One region of the Bacillus shivajii genome, then DNA from elsewhere that is predicted to be linked to it. Evidence: predicted binding sites of a transcription regulator. Region 1 holds the regulator's gene; the other holds the start of a gene.

Region 1 (9,437 bases):
AACGTTCTTCAAGGAAAATTTCAGAAGGATTTAGTACCTCTTCTAACCCTATCTCCTTCATTTCAAATATACCTATTTCATTGGTTGACCCAAACCGGTTTTTTACTGCTCGTAGAATTCGATATGTATGATGACGTTCTCCTTCAAAATATAAGACAGAATCAACCATATGCTCTAAAAGGCGAGGTCCAGCAATTGAACCTTGCTTTGTAACATGCCCGACGATAAAAATAGCAATTCCCTTTGTTTTTGCCACTCTCATAAATGCAGCCGTACATTCACGAACTTGTGAAACACTGCCAGGTGCACTACTTACATTGTCCAAATAAACCGTCTGAATCGAGTCAATAATGACAAGCGTCGGATCAATTTCCTCGATCGCTTTCTCTATATATTCCACATCTGTTTCAGCTAAAACATAAAGCTCATCGCTTGCTATCCCTAACCTGTCCGCTCGAATCTTTGTTTGCTTTACAGACTCTTCACCTGAAATATATAGTACTCTTTTTTTGTTTTTAGACATTTCTGCAGAAACTTGTAAAAGAAGAGTGGATTTTCCTATTCCAGGATCCCCTCCAACCAGGACTAAAGAACCTGGAACGATCCCTCCACCTAATACACGGTTTAATTCATTAATATGCGTATCATATCGATTTTCTTCTTTTCGTTCGATTTTTGTTATCGGCTGGGGCTTCATTGTTTTAGCATTTGGGGATGTAACAAATCCTCTCTTTTTTTCTGTTGGTACAGCTGCAAACTCCTCTACCATCGTATTCCAACTTTGGCACCCTGGACACTTCCCCATCCATTTCATCGATTCATATCCGCACTCTTGGCAAACATACTTTGTTTTCTTTTTCGCCATATGAAATCCCTTCCTATCAATACCTTGAAAAATATTTCTATTTTTTATTCTATCATGAAATATTTCATCTCAAAATTATGAACCATTTTAGCGTACTTTAGAGAAAAAAACCGGAAAAAGCAAATGACTTTTCCCGGTTTTGATCCTAGAAATAACGATTAGCTTGTCATCGCTTCCGAAGTAACGACAAACTCTTCATCCTTCACATCAATAATTACTTTCTGACCTTTTGAAATTGTGCCTCGTAATAACTCTTCAGAGAGACGGTCCTCTACTTGCTTTTGCAATGCTCGACGTAATGGTCTTGCACCATATTCAGGGTCAAAGCCTTCATCTGCAATTTTATCTTTCGCCGCTTGCGTTAACTCAAAATCAATGCCTTGCTCTGTGAGACGCTTTTTCAGCTGATCTGACATTAACGTAATGATCTCTTTAATATGATCTTTCTCTAGTGAATGGAAGACGATGATTTCATCAATTCTGTTTAAGAATTCCGGACGGAAACTCTTCTTTAACTCTCCCATTACTTTTCCTTTCATATCTTTATAATCTTCACCATCTCGCTGTGCTGTAAATCCTAAGCTTTTCGCTTGTCGTAACGTACTAGCTCCAACATTAGAGGTCATAATGATCGCTGTATTCCGGAAATCGACACGGCGCCCTTTTGAGTCCGTTAAGAACCCATCTTCAAGTACTTGGAGAAGAATATTAAATACTTCAGGGTGAGCCTTCTCTACTTCATCAAGCAAGATGACTGAGTATGGCTTTCTACGAACTTTTTCCGTTAATTGACCACCTTCGTCATGGCCAACATATCCCGGTGGTGAACCGACAAGACGAGACGTTGTATGCTTTTCCATATACTCTGACATATCGATTCGAATAATCGCATCTTCGTCTCCGAATAATGATTCTGCAACTGCTCTAGCTAGTTCTGTTTTACCGACACCTGTAGGTCCAAGGAAAATAAACGAGCCAATCGGACGTTTTGGATCCTTAAGCCCGGCTCTAGCTCTACGAATTGCTTTGGAAACAGCTTCCACTGCCTCGTTTTGACCAATGACTCGATTATGAAGAATTTCTTCCATACGAAGTAAGCGATCTGTTTCTTCTTCAGCAAGTTTACTTACTGGTATTCCCGTCCAGCTTGAAACAACCATCGCAATATCATCCGTGACAACTTCGGAATTCTCTTGACCTTGTTTTTCTTTCCATTGCTTTTTCAAGTCATCTAATTCTTCGCGAATTCGTTGCTCGCTATCTCTTAACGATGCTGCTTTTTCAAATTCTTGACTTTGTACAGCTGCATCCTTCTCTTTGCGTGTTTCTTCAAGTTTTTGCTCCATCTCTTTTAAGTTCGGCGGTGCTGTGTAAGACCTTAGACGAACTTTTGATGCTGCTTCATCAATTAAGTCAATCGCTTTATCCGGTAAAAATCGATCAGAAATGTAACGATCTGATAGTTTTACAGCCGCCTCAATAGCATCATCAGTAATTGTTACACGATGGTGCGCTTCATAACGATCACGCAGTCCTTTTAATATTTGTGTTGACTCTTCTAGTGTTGGTTCATCAACTTGAATTGGCTGGAATCTTCGTTCTAATGCTGCATCCTTTTCAATATATTTACGATATTCATCTAAAGTGGTTGCACCAATACATTGCAACTCTCCGCGTGCAAGGGATGGTTTTAAAATATTCGACGCATCAATTGCACCTTCAGCACCCCCTGCACCAATTAATGTGTGAAGCTCATCGATGAATAAAATGACATTAGCTGCTTGACGAATTTCTTCCATCACTTTTTTCAAGCGATCCTCAAACTCACCACGGTATTTCGTTCCTGCAACAACTGTTCCCATATCTAATGTCATTACACGTTTATTTCGTAATGTTTCAGGAACCTCATTGTTTATAATTTGTTGCGCAAGTCCTTCTGCAATGGCGGTTTTACCAACGCCGGGTTCTCCAATTAGAACTGGGTTGTTTTTAGTACGACGGCTTAACACTTGAATGACACGTTCAATTTCTTTTGAACGACCAATAACAGGATCGATTTGGTCTTCTTTTGCAATCGCTGTTAGGTCTCGCGCTAAACTATCTAATGTCGGTGTATTCACATTACTTCCACCTCCATTAGCCGACTGCTGCTGACTATTTGAAGATTCGCTGCTTCCTAACAGCTGTAATACTTGCTGCCTAGCTTTATTTAAGCTGACTCCTAAGTTATTTAAGACTCGTGCTGCAACCCCTTCTCCTTCACGGATTAAACCAAGAAGCACATGTTCAGTTCCAACATAGGAGTGTCCTAGTTTTCTAGCCTCATCCATAGAAAGTTCAATGACTTTTTTCGCGCGTGGCGTATAGTGCACTTGCTTTGTTTTCTCTTCCCCACGTCCAATTAAATTTTCAACTTCAGTTTGAATTTTATCAGAGCTTAATCCAAGGGCACTCAGTGCCTTTGCAGCAATTCCTTCTCCTTCGCGAACTAAGCCAAGAAGAATGTGCTCAGTACCAATATTGTTATGACCTAATCGTACGGCTTCTTCTTGTGCTAAAGCTAAGACTTTTTGTGCTCTTTCTGTAAAACGTCCAAACATCATGTTTCTCCACCTCCGCTTTGAAATTCATCCTCTAATTTTAGTCGTTCTCTAATAAGTGCTGCTCTTCTTTGATCTCTTTGGTCGGGTGATAATATTTCACCTGCATATTGTTGTAAAAATCCTGGTTGTGTTAATATCATTAATTCATTTAAAATGTTACCTCTTACATCCCTAATTAACCCCATGTCAATACCAAGCCGTACATCTGACAATCGTTGTGTCGCTTCTTTAGATTCAATGTTTCGACAGTATGAGAGAGTCCCGTAAGAACGATATACACGATCCTCTATTTGTATTTTTGACTGTTCTAAAAGAAGCTCTCTTGCTGATCGCTCTTGTTGAACAAGCTGCAACACGACACTACGTAAGTCATCAATAATGTCTTGTTCTGACTTTCCAAGCGTCATCTGATTGGAAATTTGAAACAAGTTACCTAATGCTTCGCTTCCTTCCCCGTAAATTCCTCTAACAACAAGGCCTAATTGGTTAATTGCAGGAAGAATTCGTTTCATTTGTTGTGTTATGACTAATGCAGGAAGATGCATCATAACAGAAGCTCTCAGTCCAGTGCCTACATTGGTTGGACAGCTCGTTAAGTAACCGTGTTTCTCTGTGAATGCAAAATCTACTTTGTCTTCCATCCAATCATCTAACTCATTGGCATATTTCAAACCTTGGTTCAGTTGAAAACCTGACAATAACACTTGAATGCGAAAATGATCTTCCTCATTCACCATGACGCTTAATGACTCATCTTCACTTAACAAAACCGCACCTGCTTTAGATTCATCTGAAAGGTTAGGGCTAATTAAATGCTTCTCAACGAGTACTCTTTTTTCATTTTGCTTTAACTCATCCATATGAATGAGTTCTAGTTCCCCAAACTTTCGGTGGGAATGACCCGCAAATTTTTCTTTAACATTTTCTACGATTTGATTTAGTTCCTCTTTTGAAGCAGTTATTGGAAAAGGTTTATCAGCTAAGTTTCTTGCATATCGAACCCTACTGCTTAATACAATATCTGCTTCAGGACCTTGATTATTCATCCAAGGACTAATCGCTTTATTGATAAAGTTTTGTAGAGACATCCCTCACCCCTCCTTCTTCTCATCTAAGCTCTTTTCTAAGGAGCGAATTTGATCTCGCACTTCAGCTGCTTTCTCAAATTCTTCTTTTTGGATCAAACCTTGCATTTGTGACTTTAACTGCTCAATCTCCTTATGAATATGGAGGTCCTCCCCTAGCCTTTTAGGTATTTTACCTCCATGAACAGCATTTCCACTATGAATACGTTTAAAGATTGGGGTTAACTTCTCACCAAAGGTTTTATAACATTCTGCGCAGCCAAACCTACCAATCTCAGCAAATTGAGGGTACGTCATTTTGCATACTTTACAAGATAGTTCGTGCCCATTCTTTGAAATACTTGAATCTGACGAAGTCATTGGCTGCTCAAAGTCGAGTAGTCCTGATAACAATTGATGAATTGAGTAACTATTTGACCCTGGAATATAATCTCCCTTTTCCTTTGCACATTGATCACAAATGTGAAACTCAGTTTTCTTGCCATTTATGATTTTTGTAAAGTGCAAAGAAGCTTCTCTTTGATTACATTCTTGACAGAGCATGCCTTACCCCTCCTTCTTTCACTAATTAATCTAATTCTTTATACTTTAATGTTGATACCATTGCCTTTAATAACCTAGCCCTAACTTCATCCCTATATGGGAGTTTTAAGTTAAGGGTAGATCTTTCGATCGCACTTAACATTAAATTTGCTTCACGTTTTGATACAGCTTCTTCTTCAAGAAGTCTCAGTACAATATTCGTTGCAGAAGCTTGAGGAATTTCCTGACCAATCATTTCAATAATTTGATCGAATAATGCCAACTGATCATCAGGGCGTACCTTAATAATACGGATATACCCGCCACCTCCGCGCTTACTTTCTACTAAATATCCCTTTTCGACAGTAAAGCGCGTACTGATAACATAATTAATTTGGGAAGGAACACAATCAAACTTTTCAGCCAACTCACTTCGTTTTATTTCAATTCCTTCTTGCTTACTATCATCAATAATACGCTTTAAATACTGTTCGATCACATCCGATATATTCCCCATCACAACCCCTCCTGCGAGTAATGAACAGGTTAATTCTTTTACTCATGATTTCAATACCTCTTGGGCATACTTATTATAAAATTGTTTGTTATTTTTGACTTTGACTATCTTTGACTATACTTTTATTATAATCATATTCACATAATCTGCAACCATTTTGCTTAGAGGAAATATCTGTATCTTTATATAGTATAGCCATGAATTTGTTGGTTAATTCTAACGAGAATCTAAGTATATTTCACGAACAAACGGGAAACGTTGTACTTGATCTACTACATTAAACATGACTTCCTCTTTTTGATATTCCACCAATAAGCGATATTCAATCATTTGTTTGTCATTATAAATTTTTTGTTTCTCACCTTTGATGCTACTCACTGACAATTTTTTGTCCTCGAATGCTTTTACAACAAGGTTTAATTCGCTAATATCTTCTTCAACAAGCATAATTACTTGTTTCTTATTATTTTTTGATAAGAAACTAAAATTAATTTTCCCAAGGAAAAATAAACTTAAAATCACAATAACGGTCGTCAAGATTCCAGCAGTATATAACCCTGCTCCCACTGTTAAACCAATTCCAGCTACTACCCATATCGAAGCGGCTGTTGTTAGTCCTCTTACTGTATAACCCTGAACAAGAATTGTTCCTGCACCAAGAAAGCCGATTCCACTTACAACATATGCAGCTAAACGTGATGGGTCAAATGTAACAACCTCTGGATTTTCACTCATATATGTTTCAAATCCATAAAATGACAATAACATAATTAAACAAGACCCCACACTTACCAACATGTGTGTTCGAAAACCAGCGGGGTGATGATGAAATTCTCTTTCAACTCCTACTAATCCCCCTAATAATGCTGCTAATACCAATCTAATAGTCATTATTCCAATATCATCTGTAACAAACCAATCCCATCCCATCTAACTTCACCTACCCTATACTAATTTTGATTGGTTACCTTTTACTTTTCCTAACCCTTCTTGTTAATAAACTTTTTAAACAAGCTATAGGGGGTAAATAATTCACGAATCAAATTCCAAAATTGTTTGACATTGTAATTGGTAATACTTCGACGTTTAACTCTTATTTCCTTTATTGCAACTTTAAATTGAAAGTTACTTACTATATCACTATGCCTCTATCAAACTCTCTTATTATCTAAAATCTTTTAATAATTAGCCGTCTAAGTTAAAGGGAGCAAGAGAAAGTTGATATAACATCGACAAAGTACAAGACTAATGACTAATAATATACGAAGAATCGTTTAAGAATATGTTTTTGAATAATCTTGTTATTAAGTCGATCACTTATATATGTAGTTAAATTTATTTTTTAGAAAATTAGAAGTCTAAAGTGTTAAGTGTTAATTTTTGATTTTTTTACTCATTTTTTATGAAAAATGCCCTTACCTTACATATGATCGGTTAAGACTTTCCCCGTTTACTTGCGACTTCTATGATTTGTTCACCACTTTCTTGATTTGCCTTTTTTGCACGCAAAAAAGAAACCTTTCATTTAAAGGTAAACACACCGGCTCTCTGTCAATTGTTGTGGTGCAGAAATTCCCAATTCTCTCTACCCATGCGGTTTAAACCGCATGGGATCTAACCATTTGTCTCCACAAAATCTTCATTCGTAATCTCTCAAAGCTTTTAATTCCATATGACATCCTCTTCGTTACTTTCGTTGTATTATTCACACCTTCAATGTAGCCATTGTTATAAGGATACATAAACGATTGGAGGATCTCTGTTTGCCATCTCTTAAACATTTTTACTACCCTTTGAAATGAAGGAATGCCGGACTCTTCCACAAAGGTATACCATGCTTCTAAACCAACTTTCGCATTCTCTGGTGTACTCTGTTTAAACCATTGGTCTAGCGCATTTTTCACTTCATATGCCTGTCTTAACTGTGGGTGTGCTTGTAATAGCTTTTCTACCTTCGCTTTGCCTTTCTCATCAAGCTTTTCAGGTGACTTCCATAAGAGTTCTTTACATCGTTTAAGCTTAATACGAGGGTCTTTTTGTAACTCATTCTGTAGTTCACGTCGCACTTCATCAAATGCCCAGTACCCGTGACGCATGAAATGAAACCGATCAGCTATGATTAGTGGACTCCCTAATTGTCTACGTACTGCTTCTTTAAATGCTTTGGATAAGTCTATAACAACGATCTCTACCTTACCGGTGTCGCATTCTTTAAAGTAATTTTCAATCGTTTTCACTTTTCGATCCGGTAATATATCAATGATATGTCGATTTTCTACATCAACGATCACAGTTTGGTACTTTTCTTTACCTGCATCTCCCTTAAACTCATCAATCGCAATCGCTCTTGGAAGGACTTTGTTTACAGTTATCTTCCGTTTGTCAAATAGGCGGAGGTAACGATTCGTACTCATTCCTGAGATTCTAGCTGCGTGTGTAAAACTCATTTCAGAACATAAGGATAACGCTTCTTGAGCAAGCATTGATGTATGTCGTTGGTATTTATCTAGAAAAGATAACTTCTCAAAAAATGCATGGCCACAGTTCATACAACGATATCTGCGTTTCCTTAATTGTAAGTAAACCTTTTTCTCTGCTATCTGAGCTCCTTGAATCGATTGCATTCTATATCCATGGATTCGCTTTGTCTTCTCTTTACATTTTGGGCACTTTTGTTTTCGGACTTCGCTATGAAGTTCAAACCAAAAGCACTGTTCTTCTTCTCCTGAATCAAATACGAATACATGCTTGTCTTTAATCCCTAATAACTTTGTGATAAAATCTAGTTGCACCTTAATTCTCTCCTTGTTTCTTTTTGTGTGGTAACTCAAGGTTAACAAAAAGAGAGAATTGGGTGCTATTTTTTTGTCTTTTTTTAGATCAAAGAGAAACATTGATCCGATAAGGGTGACCACAACATTCAGTATAGAACCAACACACCTACATCACTTATGAAGCCCCTTCACTCTGACGGTTGTTGCACAGGTTCTTTCCTTACTCAGATACCCTTTTTCCAAATAACAATTATTAGACGCATGGTCCTTCTCATTCGCAATACAAAAAAGACACCCTCTTTTGAAGGTGCCTTTGATTGCCCAGCAACGTCCTACTCTCACAGGGGGAGAGCCCCCAACTACCATCGGCGCTGGAGAGCTTAACTTCCGTGTTCGGCATGGGAACGGGTGTGACCTCTCCGCTATCGTCACTGGACTTATGAAATTGAGAAGTATTGTACTCTCAAAACTAGATAACATTTGACTGATGACCTTCGGTCTGAAGGTTAATGTAATACTTTGGTTAAGCCCTCGATCGATTAGTATCTCTCAGCTCCACGTGTTGCCACGCTTCCACATGAGACCTATCAACCTCATCATCTCTGAGGGATCTTACTCACTTGACGTGATGGGAAATCTCATCTTGAGGGGGGCTTCATGCTTAGATGCTTTCAGCACTTATCCCGTCCACACGTAGCTACCCAGCTATGCTCTTGGCAGAACAACTGGTACACCAGCGGTGTGTCCATCCCGGTCCTCTCGTACTAAGGACAGCTCCTCTCAAATTTCCTACGCCCGCGACGGATAGGGACCGAACTGTCTCACGACGTTCTGAACCCAGCTCGCGTACCGCTTTAATGGGCGAACAGCCCAACCCTTGGGACCTACTTCAGCCCCAGGATGCGATGAGCCGACATCGAGGTGCCAAACCTCCCCGTCGATGTGGACTCTTGGGAGAGATTAGCCTGTTATCCCCAGGGTAGCTTTTATCCGTTGAGCGACGGCCCTTCCATACGGTGCCGCCGGATCACTAAGCCCGACTTTCGTCCCTGCTCGACCTGTATGTCTCGC
Region 2 (9,437 bases), 900 kb from region 1:
TCCATGTTGAGCTTCTTGTGCGCCGAAAAATGAGATTGAAAAAGAACAATGTGTATGTCGTAAGAGTTTCAAAAGAAGCAAGGTATATGCTTGAAAATTTAAGTATTGTAGATGCAACATTTGCATTTACGCGAGAAATATCATCAGAGTTAATTAAGAAAGATTGCTGTAAACGTTCGTATTTAAGAGGCGCGTTTTTAGCAGGAGGGTCAGTGAACCACCCGGAGACATCATCTTACCATTTAGAAATTTTCTCTTTTTATGAGGAACACATTCAATCATTACTTTCTTTAATGGATGAATTTGATTTAAAAGCGAAAACATTAGAAAGAAAAAAAGGGTTTATCCTCTACTTAAAAGAAGGAGAACGTATTAGTGAATTTTTAAATGTCATTGGCGCACACCAAGCATTGCTTCGATTTGAAGATGTAAGGATCATGAAGGATATGAGAAACTCGGTTAATCGTCTCGTTAATTGTGAAACAGCAAACTTAAACAAGACGGTCGGAGCAGCGATGCGTCAAGTAGAAAACATCCGTTTTATTCAAAAAGAAGTAGGCTTAGAGACTCTACCTGATAAACTAAGAGAAATTGCGGAATTAAGAGTGAAGCACCAAGATGTGACGTTAAAAGAGCTAGGTGAAATGGTTCAAAGCGGGAAAGTAAGTAAATCAGGTGTCAATCACAGACTACGTAAAATTGATGAATTCGCTACAAAATTAAGAGCAGGAGAGAAGGTTTAACTCCTGCTTCTCAAAAAAAGCGGGATGAAAGCGCTTGAATGAAAATGCAAATAAAATTTGATTCGTTTTTAATGGGATAAGGAGGAAGGACAATGGTGGAAAAACAAGTTGTAGTAAAAAGGAAAACAGGATTACAAGCTAGGCCGGCAGCATTATTTGTACAAGAAGCAAACAAATTCCAATCAGATATTTTTATTGAAAAAGACGATAAAAAAATAAACGCCAAAAGTATCATGGGGATTATGAGTCTTGCGGTTAGTGCTAATACAGAAATCAAATTAATGATTGACGGTACAGATGAAGAAGCGGCTATGGATTCACTCGTATCATTCATTGAATCTGAAGAATAAGAGCGAGGGTCGATCGACATATCCTAAAAAAATGTTGATTGATCAATAACATGATTGTTATTAAAAAAGCCCCTCTGGAAATCCAGAGGGGCTTCAATGTGGATATTAGCTATTCGGCTTTTTGTCCATGACTTCATCAATTAAGCCATACTTTTGCGCTTCTACGGCATCCATGAAGTTGTCACGATCTGTGTCGCGTGCAATGACTTCAAGCGATTGACCAGTGCGTTCAGATAAAATTTTGTTTAGTTTTTCGCGCATTTCAATAATGCGCTTTGCGTGAATTTCAATATCAGAAGCTTGCCCTTGTGCACCACCAAGTGGTTGGTGAATCATGACTTCACTGTTTGGAAGAGCAAAGCGTTTGCCTGGCTCACCAGCAGCAAGTAAAAATGCACCCATAGATGCAGCCATACCGATACAAATTGTTTGTACTTTCGGTTTAATAAACTGCATCGTATCATAAATGGCCATACCTGCAGTGATTGATCCTCCAGGACTATTAATATATAATGAGATGTCCTTATCTGGATCATCGGCTGCTAAGAATAGTAGCTGAGCAACGATCGAATTTGAAACATTATCATCAATCGGCGTTCCTAGCATAATAATGCGGTCTTTAAGTAAGCGTGAATAAATATCATATGCACGTTCCCCGCGGTTTGTTTGTTCAATAACTGTAGGTACTAAATTCATTCTATACTCCTCCTTTATTTATCTTACAGGATGTGATTTTAAAGAGGATGTTCAAAAATATTCGTCAATTGACCCCTTTTTGAACAACACTTTATTATATTGATGGTACACCTTTATGATAACCAAAAAGGTCAATAAAGGTCAAATGATTTACCTCTAAAAAAAGTTATATACATAACATACTCCATCATATCCGAAAATCCTCCTTTTCAAACTATTCATTTGTATAATAAAGAAAATTTCATGAATCAATGACATAGAAGTAATAACGGAAGTGTTATTGTTATGAGTGTCAAAGAAGCTGCCTTGTTTTCGTAAACATTGTTGTTTTTTTACTTGTGTTCGCTAACGGCGGACGCTTACACCTCTAGGTACAAGTGCGACATCCGTTCATGCATCACTTCGTTCGCATTCACGGTGTCTTCTTTGCCGCAGCACGACCAAGCGAGTGAAAATAACCAAAATCAAAAACGAGTTCACAAAAGATTCCATTCGTATTCTTTTCTATGAAAGGCACAAAGGTCGGACGTTATCATGTATAATAGACTTAGGGAGGAAGGCCTTATGAATATGGATTTTGGATTGTTTCAGAAACAATCAATGAAGCTGGTCATGACGAATGAATTACGTCAGGCAATAACAATTTTACAATATTCTGTTCTCGACTTACGTGAATATTTGCATGAGCAGCAGCTTGAAAATCCGTTGATTGAGCTGAAAGATCATGAGGCTCATGAAGACATTCAGCGGCAACAACTTGACTCATCATCCTTAACTTCCTATGGAAGCACCCACCGTAATCAGGACGATGATGATGATGAGTATTCACCACTGGATCATATTAGTGATCAACAAGAAGGACTGCAAGATTACTTATTAAATCAAGTTCGCTACTTGCATTTAGAAGAGCAAATGAAGAGGATTGTCACTTATTTAGCATTAAGTGTCGATGAAAACGGGTATTTAACCCAGACGTATGAAGAAATGGCGCGTGAAATGGATGAACCAATAGAACTTGTAGATGAAGCGATTCAAGTACTACAAAGCTTTGAACCGCATGGGATTGGAGCGTCATCATTAAAGGAATGTTTACTCATCCAGCTTAGACAAATGGAAACTCGTGACGAGTTAGCGGAAGTCATTGTCGATCGTTATCTTGATGAATTAGCCAAAAAACAATATAAAAAAATCGCCCAAGAACTAGAGGTTCAAACCGAAGATATACAACTTGTAGCTGATTATATCCAAACGTTGAATCCAAAGCCTGGAGCGCTTTTTCATACAGAACCAGCAAAGTATGTTGTTCCTGATATAACGTTGAAAAAAGTGCAAGGACAATATATCGTCGTTTTAAATGAACAGCAGTTACCGAAATTACTTATGAATAAGAAATATGAATCTTTGTTAAATGAGCAAGGTAGTGAAATTGAACAATACGTCAAACAAAAGTATGAACAATTTCAATGGATTATAAAAAGTATTCAACAAAGACAAGAAACATTAAAGAAAGTAACTGAAGCCATTGCACGTCACCAATATGAATTTCTTGAGTATGGCCCATCTCATTTGAAACCGTTAACATTAAAGGAGATTGCTGAAGAAGTCGACGTTCACGAATCGACTGTTTCGAGAGCGACGACGAACAAATATGTGCAAACCCCCAAAGGGTTATATGAGTTGAAATATTTCTTTACGTCCTCTGTCGGAAAAGGAACGGAAGAATCTGCATCTTCAGAGAAAGTAAAAATATTTTTGAAAAAAATGGTTGATGCAGAAAATAAGAAAAAGCCTCTTTCTGATCAAAAATTAGCAAATGAGCTGAAAGAGGATCATGGAATTCATGTTTCGAGACGGACGGTAGCAAAATATCGAGAAGAAATGCATATTCCATCATCTTCTCAAAGGAAACGTTTTGATTAAAGGAGCTATTAAGATGCCGACTTATTATTTTTACACGAAAGAGGATTGCCCTCTTTGCATAAAAGGCTTGGCGGTTGTGAAAGAGCTTCAGCGAGATTACCGATTTGACATTGAGATGCGAGACATTTATAAAAATGATAAGTGGTTAGAAACTTATCAAATTCGTATCCCGGTTCTGGAAAGTGATTCTGGTGAAGTATTAGATGAAGGAATTATTTCTTACTATACTCTTGAAGAGAAGCTAAAAAAAATATTTTGTTAATAGCAGTTGCCTGCTGACCATTTCCTTGCTACAATAAGAGTTGAAAGGACTCGAACCTTTTCCAAATTGTTGCAAAAAGAGAAATGGTCTTTTTTTTCGTTTAGGTGGGACACAATAAGTCTACGAGGGACGAAAAGTAACCCACTCGATAAACGAGCGGCAAAAAGGAGCTTTTTACATGAACATGTTATTAGAAATCCAAAAAAAACTTTTACCCGATTTACTCGATGTTTTAGGTATGAGGTTTCGAGTATTGCGATTCATCAGGCTAATGGAACCAATTGGAAGGCGAGCGTTAGCGAATAGTATTGAAATGTCAGAAAGAACACTTCGAACAGAAGTGACATTTCTAAAGGAACAAGGCCTTGTCAATTTTTCCACAGCAGGAATGACGTTAACAGAAGAAGGGAAAAACCTTCTAGTTCAATTAGAAGAGGTAATGAAAGAAGTTTTCGACATCCGTTCGATGGAAGAAAAGCTTCAAAACACTCTCGGATTAAAAGAAGTGATCATCGTCCCTGGTAATAGTGATGAATTCACATGGGTAAAAAAAGAAATGGGAAGAGCTTGTGTTTCTTTTATGAAAAAGAAATTGTCTGAAACAGATAACACAATCGCTGTAACAGGGGGAACTTCGATTGCTGCTGTTGCAGAAATGATGGTTCCAGATACAGACTTAAAACAAGCGTTGTTTGTCCCGGCGCGTGGTGGGCTTGGTGAACAAGTAGAGAACCAAGCGAATACAATTTGTGCAACGATGGCGCGAAAAGCAATGGGCAGTTATAAGTTATTACATGTTCCAGACCAATTAAGTAATGATGCTTACCAATCGTTAATTGAAGAGCCATCAGTTAAGCAAATTTTAGAATTGATTCGTTCTGCAAACATGGTTATCCATGGGATTGGTGATGCGAAAAAGATGGCCGAGCGACGCAACTCTCCAGAAGGAATTATAGAAAAACTGGAAAAAGAGAGAGCAGTTGCTGAAGCCTTTGGTTATTATTTTGATGAGTCGGGGGATATTATACATAAAGTCTTGACTATCGGCTTACAGCTGAAAGATTTGCAAGACATTCCTCACATCATAGCTGTTTCAGGAGGAGCCTCAAAGGCAAAAGCCATTAAAGCATATATGAAGCACGGTCCTAGTGACGTACTTGTCACTGATGAAGGAGCAGCAAGAGCAATTTTGAATGAAGTTTAAGGATTCTTGTTAAGCTATTCAAGGGTTTTCCCTTTGAAAGATAAATTAGCGATTTTTTATATTCTTAAGGAGGAATTTTATTATGGCTACAAAAATTGGTATTAATGGATTTGGACGTATTGGACGTAACGTTTTCCGTGCAGCAATCAATAACCCTGAGGTAGATATTGTTGCAGTAAACGACTTAACAGATGCAAACATGTTAGCACACTTATTACAATATGACACTGTTCACGGTAAGTTTGATGCAACGGTTGAAGTACAAGGCGAAAACCTTGTTGTCGATGGAAAAGAAATTAAAGTATTAGCTGAGCGTGATCCAGCACAATTAGGGTGGAGCGATCTAGGTGTTGAAGTTGTTGTTGAATCAACAGGCCGTTTCACAAAGCGTGACGATGCTGCTAAACATATTGAAGCAGGTGCGAAAAAAGTAATCATCTCTGCTCCAGCTAACCAAGAAGATATCACAATTGTTATGGGTGTTAACGAAGATAAGTATGATGCAGGAAGCCACCATGTTATTTCAAACGCTTCTTGTACAACAAACTGTCTTGCACCATTTGCGAAAGTATTAAATGACAAGTTCGGACTTAAGCGTGGTATGATGACAACGGTTCACTCTTACACAAACGATCAGCAAATTCTTGATCTTCCACATAAAGATTACCGTCGTGCGCGTGCTGCTGCAGAGAACATCATCCCGACATCAACTGGTGCGGCAAAAGCGGTATCACTTGTTCTTCCAGAGCTTGAAGGTAAGTTAAACGGTGGAGCAATGCGCGTACCAACTCCAAACGTTTCTCTAGTTGACCTTGTTGCTGAGTTAGACAAAGATGTAACAGCAGACGAAGTAAATGCAGCATTTAAAGAAGCAGCTGAAGGAGAGCTTAACGGTGTACTAGCTTACAGCGAAGAGCCATTAGTATCTGGTGACTATAACGGAAACCCATCTTCTTCAACAATTGATTCACTTTCTACAATGGTTATGGAAGGAAACATGGTAAAAGTAATTTCTTGGTACGATAACGAAGCTGGTTACTCTCACCGTGTTGTTGACCTTGTTGAATACATTGCTAAGCAAGGACTATAATATCCTCGAACGTAAAACAAACATGTAACACAATGAAGATCAAAAAGCTACCTAATCGTTCTTTTTGATCTTCATTATAAAAGGGGGGGGGAGGCAGATGTAATCCTGTTCTCCTCTTTCATCTTTATTTTCAACTTTCCATGGTTCACTCTGTAAAAAGGGAAAATTGAGCTTTGAATGTGATATCCTAACAATTATGTCATATGATTGTGAACTGGAGGCAGACTAACAAAAAGTCGAGCTTCTTTACATACCATTCATAGAGGCTAATTCCCTTGTATTTAATAATTTAAGGAGGCATTCCGGGATGAACAAAATGTCAGTCCGCAATATTGATGTAAAAGGTAAGCGTGTTTTTTGCCGTGTTGACTTCAATGTTCCGATGAAAAATGGAGAAGTCACTGATGACACAAGAATTCGCGCAGCCCTTCCGACGATTCAGCATTTGACGGAAAATGGTGGGAAGGTTATTTTAGCGAGCCATTTAGGACGTCCGAAAGGGGAAGTTGTTGAGGAACTCCGTTTAGACCCTGTCGCAAAACGTCTTAGTGATCTTCTTGGCAAGGAAGTCATCAAAACGGACGAAGTTTTTGGTGATGAACCGAAGCAAGCAATTGAGCAGCTCGAAGAAGGCGGCGTTGTGTTATTAGAAAACGTCCGTTTTGAAGCTGGAGAAGAAAAAAATGACTCAGACTTAGCTACAAATTTTGCTGAGCTTGCTGATGTTTATGTGAATGATGCGTTTGGAGCGGCACACCGTGCTCATGCTTCAACAGAAGGAATCGCACACCACTTGCCAGCCGTAGCGGGTTTACTCATGGAAAAAGAGCTTGAAGTATTAGGAAAAGCCCTTTTAAATCCAGAACGACCATTTACCGCGATTATCGGTGGAGCAAAAGTTAAGGATAAAATTGGCGTGATCGATAACTTGTTAGACAAAGTAGATAACTTAATTATCGGTGGCGGATTAGCTTATACGTTTGTTAAAGCACAAGGTCATGAAATCGGGAAATCACTTTTAGAAGAAGATAAAATTGATCTTGCCAAACAATTTATGCAAAAAGCAAAAGACAAAGGTGTTAATTTTTATATGCCAGTTGATGCCACAGTTGCAGACGATTTTGGCGAACATGCAAATACACAAGTTGTTGATATTGACAGCATTCCATCTGACTGGGAAGCACTTGATATTGGACCAAGAACAATTGATGCATTCCGTGACGTTATCTTAAATTCAAAACTTGTGATTTGGAATGGCCCAATGGGGGTATTTGAATTAGAAAAGTTTGCAACAGGTACGAAGTCTGTTGCAAGTGCTCTAGCAGATGCACAAGATACTTATACTGTTATTGGTGGCGGTGATTCTGCAGCTGCTGTTGAAAAATTCGGATTTGCAGAAAATATGGATCACATCTCAACAGGTGGAGGCGCTTCCTTAGAATTTATGGAAGGAAAAGATCTTCCAGGTGTTGTGGCTCTAAACGATCAGGAATAAATCATTGTTTTTTACAGGAGGTACTTTAGATGCGTAAACCGATCATTGCAGGAAATTGGAAGATGAATAAAACGAAGGGTGAGGCAATTGAGTTTGTAAACGAAGTCAAGAGCCTTATTCCAGGAAAAGACGCCGTTGAATCGATTGTCTGCGTGCCAGATTTATTCCTTGATGCTCTTGTAAAGGAAGCAGAAGGAACAAATTTAGAAATTGGTGCACAAAACATGCACTTTGAAGAGAGTGGAGCGTTTACAGGTGAAACAAGCCCAGTAGCGTTAAAAGATATTGGTGTAAACTATGCGATCATCGGCCACTCTGAGCGTCGTGAAATGTTTGGAGAGACAGATGAGAGTGTCAACGAAAAGACGCTATCTGCATTTAAACATGACATAACTCCAATCGTTTGTGTTGGTGAAACACTTCAAGAGCGTGAAGCAAACCAAACAGCTGAAGTTGTGACAAAACAAGTGAAGGCTGCTCTAGAAGGATTAACTGAAGAACAAGTGAAGGAAACGGTTATTGCTTATGAGCCAATTTGGGCAATTGGGACAGGAAAAACGGCTTCATCTGAAGATGCGAACGATACGTGTGGCGTTATTCGTAACGTGATTAAAGAAAGTGTCTCTGAAGACGCGGCAAATGCTGTTCGTATTCAATACGGTGGTAGCGTGAAACCAGCAAATATTCATGAGCTACTCTCTCAATCTGATATTGATGGCGCTCTAGTTGGAGGAGCAAGCCTCGAACCGAAATCTTATCTTCAGCTAGTGGAGGCAGGAAATGAGTAAACAACCAACAGCTTTAATTATTCTCGATGGTTATGCCCTTCGAGATGAGGAGAAAGGAAATGCGGTAGCGCAAGCGAATACACCAAACTTCGATCGCTATTGGAATAAGTTTCCTCACTCTACGTTAACAGCGAGTGGTGAAGCAGTAGGGCTACCAGAAGGTCAAATGGGTAATTCTGAGGTAGGTCACATGAACATCGGTGCTGGCCGTATTGTTTACCAAAGTTTAACTCGTGTAAATTTAGCGATTCGTGAAGGCGAGTTTGCAGAAAATGATACGTTCCTTAATGCAATGAAGCACGTCAAAGATAAAGGGACGAACCTTCATGTTTACGGTTTACTTTCTGATGGAGGGATTCATAGTCACATTGAGCATATGTTTGCTCTCTTAGAGCTTGCAAAAGAGCAAGGGATTGAAAATGTGTACATTCATGGATTCTTAGATGGTCGTGATGTTGGACCGCAATCTGCTGAAACGTACTTACAGCAAACGGAAGAGAAAATCGGAGAATTAGGAATTGGTGAGATTGCATCTATTCAAGGACGATATTATGCGATGGACCGCGATAAGCGTTGGGATCGTGTAGAAAAGTCCTACCGCGCGATGGTTTATGGCGAAGGTTTGAAATATAAGAGTGCAGTTGAAGCACTACAAGACTCTTATAAAAACGAGATTCACGATGAATTCGTCCTTCCTTCTGTCATGACAAAAGAAGATGGTGAGACACCACGTGGTACGATTCAAGATGATGATGCAGTTATTTTCTTTAACTTCCGTCCCGACCGTGCCATTCAAATGTCTCAAGTTTTTACTAATAAAAACTTTGACGGATTTGACCGCGGGAATAAGTTCCCTGAAAATCTTCACTATGTATGTATGACACATTTT

The links. The regulator CtsR, encoded in region 1, represses protease genes until heat stress. The targets are predictions, from matches to a motif close to ATGGTCAATAAAGGTCAAACA.
Region 2: a site for CtsR is predicted at 1,917-1,937, ahead of clpP (ATP-dependent Clp endopeptidase proteolytic subunit ClpP). Genes of this name have one in related genera too.

Annotation. Positions count from the first base shown of each region.
Region 1 covers NZ_CP084703.1:118,602-128,038, reverse strand. Annotated here, with positions in the region: gene radA (DNA repair protein RadA) at 1-865, opposite strand, end outside; gene clpC (ATP-dependent protease ATP-binding subunit ClpC) at 1,024-3,468, opposite strand; gene LGQ02_RS00595 (protein-arginine kinase McsB) at 3,465-4,556, opposite strand; gene LGQ02_RS00590 (protein-arginine kinase activator protein McsA) at 4,560-5,096, opposite strand; gene LGQ02_RS00585 (CtsR family transcriptional regulator) at 5,122-5,592, opposite strand; gene LGQ02_RS00580 (MgtC/SapB family protein) at 5,809-6,522, opposite strand; gene LGQ02_RS00575 (ISL3 family transposase) at 7,191-8,384, opposite strand; rRNA gene rrf (5S ribosomal RNA) at 8,686-8,802, opposite strand; rRNA gene LGQ02_RS00565 (23S ribosomal RNA) at 8,886-9,437, opposite strand, start outside.
Region 2 covers NZ_CP084703.1:3,657,740-3,667,176, reverse strand. Annotated here, with positions in the region: gene whiA (DNA-binding protein WhiA) at 1-743, shown strand, start outside; gene LGQ02_RS17740 (HPr family phosphocarrier protein) at 836-1,093, shown strand; gene clpP (ATP-dependent Clp endopeptidase proteolytic subunit ClpP) at 1,199-1,789, opposite strand; gene rpoN (RNA polymerase factor sigma-54) at 2,354-3,709, shown strand; gene LGQ02_RS17725 (glutaredoxin family protein) at 3,723-3,971, shown strand; gene LGQ02_RS17720 (sugar-binding transcriptional regulator) at 4,150-5,175, shown strand; gene gap (type I glyceraldehyde-3-phosphate dehydrogenase) at 5,258-6,265, shown strand; gene LGQ02_RS17710 (phosphoglycerate kinase) at 6,573-7,760, shown strand; gene tpiA (triose-phosphate isomerase) at 7,790-8,548, shown strand; gene gpmI (2,3-bisphosphoglycerate-independent phosphoglycerate mutase) at 8,541-9,437, shown strand, end outside.